DNA from 3 places in the Lentzea sp. CC55 genome. Region 1 is predicted to be linked to each of the others. Evidence: riboswitches for the same ligand, from Rfam matches in the RefSeq annotation. Region 1 holds a riboswitch; each other region holds the start of a gene.
The links. A riboswitch is a leader RNA that binds a small molecule or an ion and turns the genes downstream of it on or off. The one in region 1 is predicted to bind glycine.

Region 1 (3,264 bases):
GCGATCGCGACGACGTCGGCGTCGACGAGACGCAGGTTGATGCCGGCCTCGCGGGCCTTCGCCACGACGGCGGCGGCCTCACCGGGAACGCGGACCTCGACGGTGTCGAAGAACTCGCCGTGCACGACGTCCAGCCCGGCCTCGCACAGGCCCGTGGCGAGCACGGTGGCCAGGCGGTGCACGCGGGTCGCGATGGCGCGCAGACCCTCGGGACCGTGGTAGACGGCGTACATCGAGGCGATCACGGCCAGCAGCACCTGCGCGGTGCAGATGTTCGACGTGGCCTTCTCACGGCGGATGTGCTGCTCGCGCGTCTGCAGCGCGAGGCGGTAGGCCAGCGAGCCGTCGGCGTCGACGGAGACGCCGACGAGACGGCCGGGCAGCTGGCGTTCCAGACCGGACCGGACGGCCATGTAGCCGGCGTGCGGGCCGCCGAAACCGATCGGCACGCCGAAGCGCTGCGTGGTGCCGACGACGACGTCCGCGCCGATCTCACCGGGCGCGCGCAGCAGCGTCAGGGCCAGCAGGTCGGCGACGACGACGGCCTGCGCACCGGCGGCGTGGATCTCCTCGATGAGCGCCTTCTGGTCGCGCACCACACCGGACGCGCCGGGGTAGGACAGCAGGACGCCGAAGAAGTCGCCGCCCAGGCCGAGGCCTTCGATGCCCTGCGACAGGTCGGCGACGACGATCTCGATGTCGAGCGGCTCGGCGCGCGTCTCGATCACGGCCAGCGTCTGCGGCAGCGTGTCGGCGTCGACGACGAACTTGTTCGACTTGGAGCGGCCGGCGCGGCGCACGAGGGTCATCGCCTCGGCGGCGGCGGTCGACTCGTCCAGCATGGACGCGTTCGCGACGGGCAGGCCGGTCAGGTCGCCGACCATCGTCTGGAAGTTCAGCAGGGCCTCCAGGCGGCCCTGGGAGATCTCCGGCTGGTACGGCGTGTACGCGGTGTACCAGGCGGGCGACTCCAGGACGTTGCGCAGGATCACGCCCGGCGTCACGGTGTCGTAGTAGCCGAGGCCGATCATCTGCGTCATCGGCCGGTTCCGCGACGCGAGCTCCCGCAGCTCCGCGAGCGCCTCGGTCTCGGTGGCCGGGGCGGGCAGGTCCAGCACGAGGTCGCGCTCGTGGATGGACGACGGCACCGCGCGCTGCGCCAGCTCCTCCAGCGACCCGACACCGATGACGTCGAGGATGCGCGCGAGCTCGGCGGGACGCGGACCGACGTGGCGGTCGGCGAACGGGGTGCCGTGCTCGAGAGCGGCGAGCGGAATGCGGTCCTGCGTCATCAAACGCCTCCGGGGGCTGAGGGCACACGTGTCCTGGTGCCCTCCCCGCTCTGTCCGTACCCTTCAAGGGCGCCTGAGAGGTTCACCCGGTGCGGACCGGGCTTTCACCGTCGGCGGGATTCCCTTGCGGGGATCCACTTTCCAGAGGCGTCTCGCTCGGCGGTCCTGGATGCCTGAGAGGTTCCCGGGGAGGGACTTGCTCCTTCGGCGCCGGGTTCGAAGCCCGGTCTCTCCCGCCTGAGTTCAGCGACTACCCGCGAAGAATACCCGCAGGCAGCCCGCCCAGTCGCTAGAGACGCGACCTACGTCTCAACGGCGAGACCGGTGAGCACCGCCGCGACGGGGTCCGCGGGGTCGTCGCGCACCGCGGCGAGCAGGTGCGCGGTGCCCACGACCGCGTCCCCGCGCCGCGCGGCGACGAGCTTCGCCCGCTCCACGGCGCGTTCCACCGCGCCCCCGCCGGAGGGCAACGCGGCCGGGTCCACTCCCGCCTCGCGCAACGCCGCCGCGCCACCCGACTCGAACTCCGGCCTCAGCCGCCGCCCGGAGACGGCCAGCTGGTGGTCGACCGTCAGCACCGCCTCCACGAGGTCGCGCGACGAGACGTCCCGCCTCCCGGCGACGGCCAGCCGTTCGGCTTCGTTGCGCACCACCGTCAGCACCGGTCCGCCGAGCCCCTGGCCCCGTGCGACGAGCTTCGTCAGCCAGCGCACGTACCCGCCACCGGACTCCCCCTCCAGGGCTCCCGCCTTGCGCAGCAACCAGACCGCGGGTGCTTCCTCGACCTCGGCGTGGCGCCGCTCGGCATCGGCCCGCACGGCGGCGGCCGTCGCCCCGGGGTCCACCCCGCGCACCAGGAACAGGTCGGCGGCCCGTCCGTATTCGAGCGACAGCAGCGCCAGCGCGAGGTGGGTCGTGGTCAGCACACCGTCGCCGGCCTGGGCCACAGCCGCACGCAGACAGTCCTCCAACGCGCGGCTCACGGGCAGAACGGCCTCGACGCGAGCGTGGTGGTGGGCGGCGCTCATCAGCGCCGTGACGTCCGGATGGGACTCGCCGACGACACCACCGTCGTCGTCGGCCCAGTGCTCGGTCCCCCGCGCCATCGCCAGCGCCCCCAGCGACTTCGCGCCGAGCTTGCGGCCGGGACCGGTCGTGTCGATCAGGGAGATCAGCAGGTTCTCGGTCCCGACGAACCCGAACCCGTGGCGGGAGGCGCGCCGGACGGCCGCGGCCAGGACCTCGACCACCTGCGACGAAGGAGTGTGCGTCATGCCGGCGACGCTAGGGACGGACCCGTTCCCGGCGCGTCCGCCGACCGGCCACGGACAGGCGCCGGTCGGCCACGGTCACCGGGCCGGTCAGCCGGTGGCGCGCTCGCGGCGGCGGCGGGTCAGCTCGTCCTCGGTCATCGGCGCGATCTCGACGCCGTCCGCACGTTCGGCCGGGAACTCGTGGATCGTGCCGGAGATCTCGCGCATCGCACCGCTCACCGCGATGCCGAACACGCCCTGACCGCCCTGCAGCAGGTCCACGACCTCCTCCGGCGAGGTGCACTCGTAGACGGTCGTGCCGTCGGAGAAGAGCGTGATCCTCGCCAGGTCCTGCACGCCTCGCCGGCGCAGGTGGTCGACGGCGACGCGGATGTTCTGCAGCGAGACCCCGGTGTCCAGGAGCCGTTTCACGACCTTCAGGACCAGGATGTCCTTGAACGAGTACAGCCGTTGACTGCCCGAGCCGTGCGCCATCCGGACCGTCGGGGCGACGAGCCCGGTGCGGGCCCAGTAGTCGAGCTGCCGGTACGTGATGCCCGCGATCTGGCACGCCGCGGGTCCTCGGTAGCCGACGAGCTCGTCCGGCAGCGAGGAGTCCGGGAACAGCTCACCCTGCAGCCCGGATCCGGCCCTCAAGGGCGCTTCCTCGACCACGCCTGCCTCCCCTCGGAACGGCCACGAAACTCATGACCGTCAAG
Region 2 (3,264 bases), on a different contig from region 1:
GGAGTCGATCATCACCTTCGTCAGGAGCCTCTTCGGCACGGCGACCCCCATCGCCTAGTGACGCACCGTGATCCTCGGCCGTTCGCGTTGAGCCGGACGGGTGGAATGCGGCCAATCACGCACTGGTAACGGGTGTTCTGAGGATTCAGGGTCTGGCGATTGTCAGACCTACCGAATACCTTCCGCTGCAATGGCCGATCCCCGACCGACGAGGAGGCATGGATGGTCGAGGACTCCGGGGTCCACGAGCTCTTGAAGCAGTGGGCGGCTGAACGGTCTGATGACGCGGAGATGCAGGAGGTGAACCGGATCAAGAACGCGTGGCTCGCTGAGGCTCCCCCCTCGGCGCCAGGCATCCCCGTGCAGCGGGGTGCCGCACGGAGCGGGCCGCGTGGCTTGGTCAAGGTCGACTCGGCGGATCCGGCCTACGTGGCCGCGATGCGCAAGCGGGCGCCGGAGGCACCCGAGGCGTTGCTCGCCGCCGCGGCGAGCTACTGGCAGCTGGTGGGCGACGTCGCCGAGGCCGAGCAGTGGTGGGACGCGGGCATCAGCCCGCTGGACCAGCGCGCGCTCGACTACCGCGCGGCCGGCCTCACGCCCGCCGACCTCGGGAGGCGCCTGGGACCGATGACGGTTCTCCAGCACCTTCGCCGTGGCTCCGCCGCGGCCTGGTGCGTCGCACGTCTGCAGAGGCAGCGCCGGGACGGCGTGGCATAAGAGGAACGGGCTGCCGGAGGCGGCAGCCCTGTACCCATCCCCGCGGGTGGCCTCCTGTCAGGAGGCCTCACCCCAGTAGTGTGGAGGTCGTGCGCGGCCTCCTTACTCCCCAGCGTGTGCTGATCGCGCTCGCCTGTCTGGCGGCGCTGATCGTCTGCTGCGGGCTCGCGTACTGGCAGTGGCAGCGCTTCGAGTCCTCCAGCGGCACGTTCCAGAACCTCGGGTACGTGCTCCAGTGGCCGCTCTTCGGCCTCTTCCCCCTCTTCATGGTGTGGCGTTTCCGCCGCCTGGCACGCCAGCGCCGTGACGAGGCTCTCTCCGCACCGGAGCCGGTTGCGGCCGCCGCCGAGCCGGTGACTACCGTTGACGCCGTCAAACCCGCGCCCGTCGAGCACTTCGACGACGACGAAGACGCGGAGCTCGCGGCCTACAACCGCATGCTCGCGAACCTCAACGCGCGGGACGGTCGTTGAGCGCGAAGGCGGGCAGATGAAGGGTGCGTTGACCCGGTTCAGGGTCATGGCTTACGTGGTCGGTGTCTTCCTGCTGCTCCTGGTCGTGGCGATGGTGCTCAAGTACGCCGCGGACATGGACGGCGCGATGAAGGTCGTCGGCCCGGTCCACGGCTTCCTCTACGCCATCTACCTGGTGCTTTCCGTCGACCTGGCGCTGAAGCTGCGCTGGTCGATCAAGGGCACGGCGCTCGTGCTGATCGCCGGCACGATCCCGTTCCTGTCGTTCTGGGCGGAGCGCAAGGTGGTCGAGAAGACGGCGCAGGGCGTGCCGCTGTGACGTTCGGCCTGCTAGCGTCTGGGGCAACCAACTGAACACGGCCGTCGATGTCGCGCGGGAGAGCTCCACCGCTACCGGTTTCCGGAGCGGGGAGCGCCGAAGGAGCAACTCCTCCCCGGAATCTCTCAGGTCCCCGTACCGCGCGACGAAGGCAACTCTGGAAAGCAGGCTCGTCAGCAGCCTCGCCCACGGTGCAAGCCACTCCGGTGGTGAAGCTCTCAGGCTCATGACAGAGGGGGAGGCTCTCTCGGACGAGGAGTCTCTGATGGACCGTGTCATTCTTCTGTTGCCTCAGCCGGCCTGGTCCGGCTCTTCGGCGCACCCTCAAGGAGCGTTCTGATGTCCCGCCTCACGCCTCTGAACGCCGAGCACGAGCAGCTCGGCGCGATGTTCACCGACTTCGCGGGCTGGCGGATGCCGCTGCGCTACTCGTCCGAGCTCGCCGAGCACCACGCGGTGCGCACCTCGGCGGGCCTGTTCGACCTCACGCACATGGGTGAGATCGTCCTGACCGGACCGCAGGCGGGCGAGGCGCTCGACTACGCGCTCGTCGGCCACATCTCCGCGCTGGCCGTCGGCAAGGCGCGCTACACGATGATCACCCAGGCCGACGGCGGCGTGATCGACGACCTGATCGTGTACCGCCTGGGCGACGAGGAGTTCATGGTCGTCGCGAACGCCTCCAACGCCGCGGTTGTGGCCGACGCGCTGGTGGAGCGCGCGGCCGGGTTCGACACCGCCGTCGCGGACAGGTCGACCGACTACGCGCTGATCGCGGTCCAGGGTCCGAAGTCCGTCGAGATCCTCGCCGGCCTGACCGACACCGACCTCGCGACGGTGAAGTACTACGCCTCGTACCCGTCGACCGTCGCGGGCGTCCCGGCACTGCTCGCGCGCACCGGCTACACCGGAGAGGAGGGCTTCGAGCTGTTCGTCACCCCGGCCGACGCCCCCGCCGTGTGGGCCGCGCTGCTGGAGGCGGGCCAGCCGCACGAGCTCAAGCCGTGCGGGCTCGGCTGCCGCGACACGCTGCGCCTCGAAGCCGGGATGCCGTTGTACGGCAACGAGCTCACCACGTCGCTGACGCCCTACAACGCGAACCTCGGCCGCGTCGTGAAGCTGGACAAGCCGGGCGACTTCGTGGGCCGCGACGCCCTCGCGAAGGTGGCGGAGTCCGGTGTGGACTCGGTCCTGGTCGGACTGAAGACCCCCGAACGGCGCGCCCCGCGCCACGGCTACGCGGTGCTGAACGGCGACGAGGTCGTCGGCGAGGTCACCTCGGGCGCCCTGTCCCCGACCCTCGGCTACTCGGTCGCGATGGCCTACGTGACCCGTGCGAGCTCCGAGCCGGGCACCTCACTGCTGGTGGACGTCCGCGGCAAGAAGCAGCCGGTCGAGGTCGTCGCACTTCCGTTCTACAAGCGCGCCAAGTAGGGAGATCCTCCAGATGTCCGACCAGTTCAACGCCTCCCTCGCGGAGTACGACCCCGAGGTTGCCGAGGCCGTAGCGGCCGAGCTGGCGCGCCAGCAGGGCACCCTCGAGATGATCGCCTCGGAGAACTTCACGCCGGTCTCCGTGCTGCAGGCCCAGGGCTCCGTGCTCACCAACAAGTACGCCGAGGGCTACCCCGGCCGCCGCTACTACGGCGGCTGCGAGCACGTCGACGTCGTCGAGCGCCTCGCCATCGAGCGCATCAAGTCGCTCTTCGGCGCCGGCTTCGCGAACGTCCAGCCGCACTCGGGCGCCCAGGCCAA
Region 3 (3,264 bases), on a different contig from region 1:
GGACGATGCCGGCCGCGCCGTTGGTCGGCGCGGTGACGACGCGGCCGCCCGCCGCGTTCTCCTCGTTGACCGCCAGCGCGAAGAGCGTGACCCAGTCCATGACGCGCAGCGGGTCGGTGACGAAGTGCTCGCCCTCCAGGCGTTTGCGCATCTCGGCGGCGCGGCGGCGGACCTTCAGGCCGCCGGGCAGGATGCCGTGCTCGGTGCAGCCGCGTTCGACGCACTCCTGCATGACGTGCCAGATGTGCAGCAGTCCCGACCGCACTTCTTCTTCGGTCCGCCACGACAGCTCGTTGGCCATCATGATCTCGCTGATCGACAGGCCGGTCTCGCGGCAGCGCGCGAGCAGCTGGTCGCCGGTGAGGAACGGGTGGGGCAGCGGCGTCGAGTCGGGCTTGATGCGGTCGGTGCCGGAGGCGTTCTCGTCGACGACGAACCCGCCGCCGATCGAGTAGTAGACGGCGTGCTCGACGGACTCGCCGCCGCTGAACGCCTCGAAGCTCATCCCGTTGGGGTGCAGCGGAAGTGACTTGCGGCGGTGCATGACGAGGTCGCGGTCGTGCACGAACTCGATCTCGTGCGTGCCGCCGAGCCGGAGCCGTCCGCCGCCGACGATCTCCTCGACGCGGTGGGCGGCGGCGGTGGGGTCCACCTCCTCGGGGAGGTTGCCCTCGAGTCCGAGGAACACGGCCTTCGGGCTGCCGTGGCCGTGGCCGGTCGCGCCGAGCGAGCCGAACAGCTCGACGTGCACGCGGTCCACTTCGGACGCACGCGCACCGAGCTTCTCGACGAACATCGCCGCCGCGCGCATCGGGCCGACGGTGTGGGAGCTGGACGGTCCGATGCCGACGGAGAAAAGGTCGAAAACGCTGATCGCCACTGATCAGTCCTTCGTGGTGGTGGAGCGGTCAGTCAGGCCCATGTCAGCCGGTCTGGGTGAGTTCGGCGTACTTGGCCGCCGTGAGCAGGTTCTCGGCCGACTCGACGCGGACCTTGAACAGCCAGCCGGCGCCGTACGGGTCGTTGTTCACGATCGCCGGGTCGTCGACGACGGCGCTGTTGACCTCGATCACCTCACCGGTGACGGGCGAGAACAGGTCGCTGACGGACTTGGTGGACTCGAGCTCGCCGCACACCTCGTTGGTGACGACCTTCGCGCCGACCTCGGGCAGCTGCACGAAGACGATGTCGCCCAGGGCGTCCGCCGCGTACTCGGTGATCCCGCAGGTCAGCGGGTCCTGGGTACCCGGCGTCCAGTCGACCCACTCGTGCTCGGCGGTGTAGAGCAGGTTCTCGGGGAACTGCACGGCGCGACTCCTCTGGCTGTGACGGGACAGGACACTTGCGCCCCCTCCGCCGTGCAGAGTTGCCTACCCCGAGTGGTCTTGCTGCCTGAGAGTGTGCGGGAGCTTGCCCCTTCGGCGCCCCGACCGACGTTCGTCGGGGTCTCTCCCACTCGGGTTCTGGCGCTGTCGCGCCGCGGCCGGTCTTCAGTTCTCGGAGGCGAACGCTATGTGCGGCCCCGCCGGGTGTCAACGCGGACGGGTCGAGTCACACGCGAGCGCAAACCAGGTGGCTCTGTCCCAAGTGAACAACCGCACACGTGCTCGATAGTGCGATTCGCACAGTGACATGACCTTCCCGCTGCCCCACATTGTGAGATGTCGGCCACCGAACGGAGGAGTCATCGTGCGGATCGCAGTTCCCCGCGAGATCAAGAACCACGAGTACCGCGTCGCTCTCACCCCTGCCGGTGCGCACGAGCTGACGAGCCGCGGGCACGACGTGTTCGTCGAGCAGGGCGCCGGTCTGGGCTCCGCGATCACCGACGAGGAGTACCTCGCCGCGGGCGCCAAGGTCCTCGCGACCGCCGACGACGTCTGGGCCGAGGGCGACCTGGTCCTCAAGGTCAAGGAGCCGATCGCCGAGGAGTACCCCCGCCTGCGCGCCGGCCAGACCCTCTTCACGTACCTGCACCTCGCCGCCGACAAGCCGCTGACCGAGGCGCTGCTGGCGTCCGGCACCACGGCCATCGCCTACGAGACCGTGCAGCTGCCGAACCGCGCGCTGCCGCTGCTCGCCCCGATGTCCGAGGTCGCGGGCCGCCTGGCCCCGCAGGTCGGCGCGTTCTCGCTGATGAAGCCGTCCGGTGGCCGCGGCGTGCTGCCCGGTGGCGTCCCCGGTGTCGCCCCGGCCCGCGTGGTCGTGATCGGCGGTGGTGTGGCCGGTCTCAACGCCGCGACCATCGCCGTGGGCATGGGCGCGGACGTGCAGATCCTCGACACCAACGTCGACCGGCTGCGCCAGATCGACGCCCAGTTCGCCGGCCGCCTGCGCACGCTCGCCTCGAACTCGTTCGCGATCGAGCAGGCCGTCCGCGAGGCCGACCTGGTCATCGGCGCCGTGCTCGTCCCCGGTGCCGCCGCTCCGAAGCTCGTCTCGAACGCGCTGGTCGCCGAGATGAAGCCGGGTTCGGTGCTCGTCGACATCGCGATCGACCAGGGCGGCTGCTTCGAGGACTCGCGCGCCACCACGCACGCCGAGCCGACCTACGAGGTCCACAACTCGGTGTTCTACTGCGTCGCGAACATGCCAGGCGCCGTCCCGCGCACCTCGACCTACGCGCTGACCAACGTGACGCTGCCCTACGCCGTCGCGCTGGCCGACAAGGGCTGGGAGAAGGCGCTGAAGGACGACCGTTCGCTCGCGCTGGGCCTCAACGCCCACGCCGGCAAGCTGACCAACGGCCCGGTGGCCGAGGCGACCGGCCTCGAGCACACGCCGCTGGAGTCCGTGATCTGAGAGCCAACCCGATGAATGAGGCCCCCGCACGCGTGAACCGCTGCGGGGGTTTCGCCTACCTGAGGGCTTCGACGCGGGCCTTGACGCCTTCGATCACGCAGTCCAGGCCGAACTCGAACTGCCGCTCCAGCGACCACAGCTCGCCCTCGTCGAGCATCGCGACGTACCGGGGGTGCTTGTCCCGGTACAGGTCGGCGATCTTGGCCATGTCCGGCGGTGGCGAGTCCATCCCGCCGCGAGCGATGAAGTTGACCTCGGCGATCGCGTACCCGTTGACGAAGCTGCCCACCGTGGCGATCGACTGGGCCGCCGCGACGGTCGACAGCCCGGCGCGCAACATCGGCCCGAACATGGCGTCCGCGTAGGCCACGGCGTTCGGGCCGATGGTGTTGAACTCCCCGATCCCGCGGATCCACCACGGGTGCTTGAGCGCGAGCTGACGCAGCTCGCGCATCATCGCGC

Region 2: it holds a riboswitch for glycine, as region 1 does, so the genes downstream of both, gcvT (glycine cleavage system aminomethyltransferase GcvT) here and gcvP (aminomethyl-transferring glycine dehydrogenase) in region 1, are expected to answer to the same signal.
Region 3: it holds a riboswitch for glycine, as region 1 does, so the genes downstream of both, gcvH (glycine cleavage system protein GcvH) here and gcvP (aminomethyl-transferring glycine dehydrogenase) in region 1, are expected to answer to the same signal.

Annotation. Positions count from the first base shown of each region.
Region 1 is NZ_JAJCXE010000008.1:221,769-225,032, forward strand. It holds gene gcvP (aminomethyl-transferring glycine dehydrogenase) at 1-1,292, opposite strand, end outside; glycine riboswitch at 1,341-1,439, opposite strand; glycine riboswitch at 1,443-1,538, opposite strand; gene L6E10_RS06130 (Clp protease N-terminal domain-containing protein) at 1,595-2,566, opposite strand; gene L6E10_RS06135 (MerR family transcriptional regulator) at 2,654-3,220, opposite strand.
Region 2 is NZ_JAJCXE010000011.1:115,438-118,701, reverse strand. It holds gene L6E10_RS07720 (hypothetical protein) at 1-58, shown strand, start outside; gene L6E10_RS07715 (helix-turn-helix transcriptional regulator) at 223-717, shown strand; gene L6E10_RS07710 (hypothetical protein) at 807-1,190, shown strand; gene L6E10_RS07705 (DUF3817 domain-containing protein) at 1,207-1,509, shown strand; glycine riboswitch at 1,555-1,660, shown strand; glycine riboswitch at 1,661-1,752, shown strand; gene gcvT (glycine cleavage system aminomethyltransferase GcvT) at 1,849-2,943, shown strand; gene glyA (serine hydroxymethyltransferase) at 2,957-3,264, shown strand, end outside.
Region 3 is NZ_JAJCXE010000006.1:99,929-103,192, reverse strand. It holds gene L6E10_RS04535 (L-serine ammonia-lyase) at 1-880, opposite strand, end outside; gene gcvH (glycine cleavage system protein GcvH) at 924-1,307, opposite strand; glycine riboswitch at 1,371-1,465, opposite strand; gene ald (alanine dehydrogenase) at 1,690-2,802, shown strand; gene L6E10_RS04520 (TetR/AcrR family transcriptional regulator) at 2,858-3,264, opposite strand, start outside.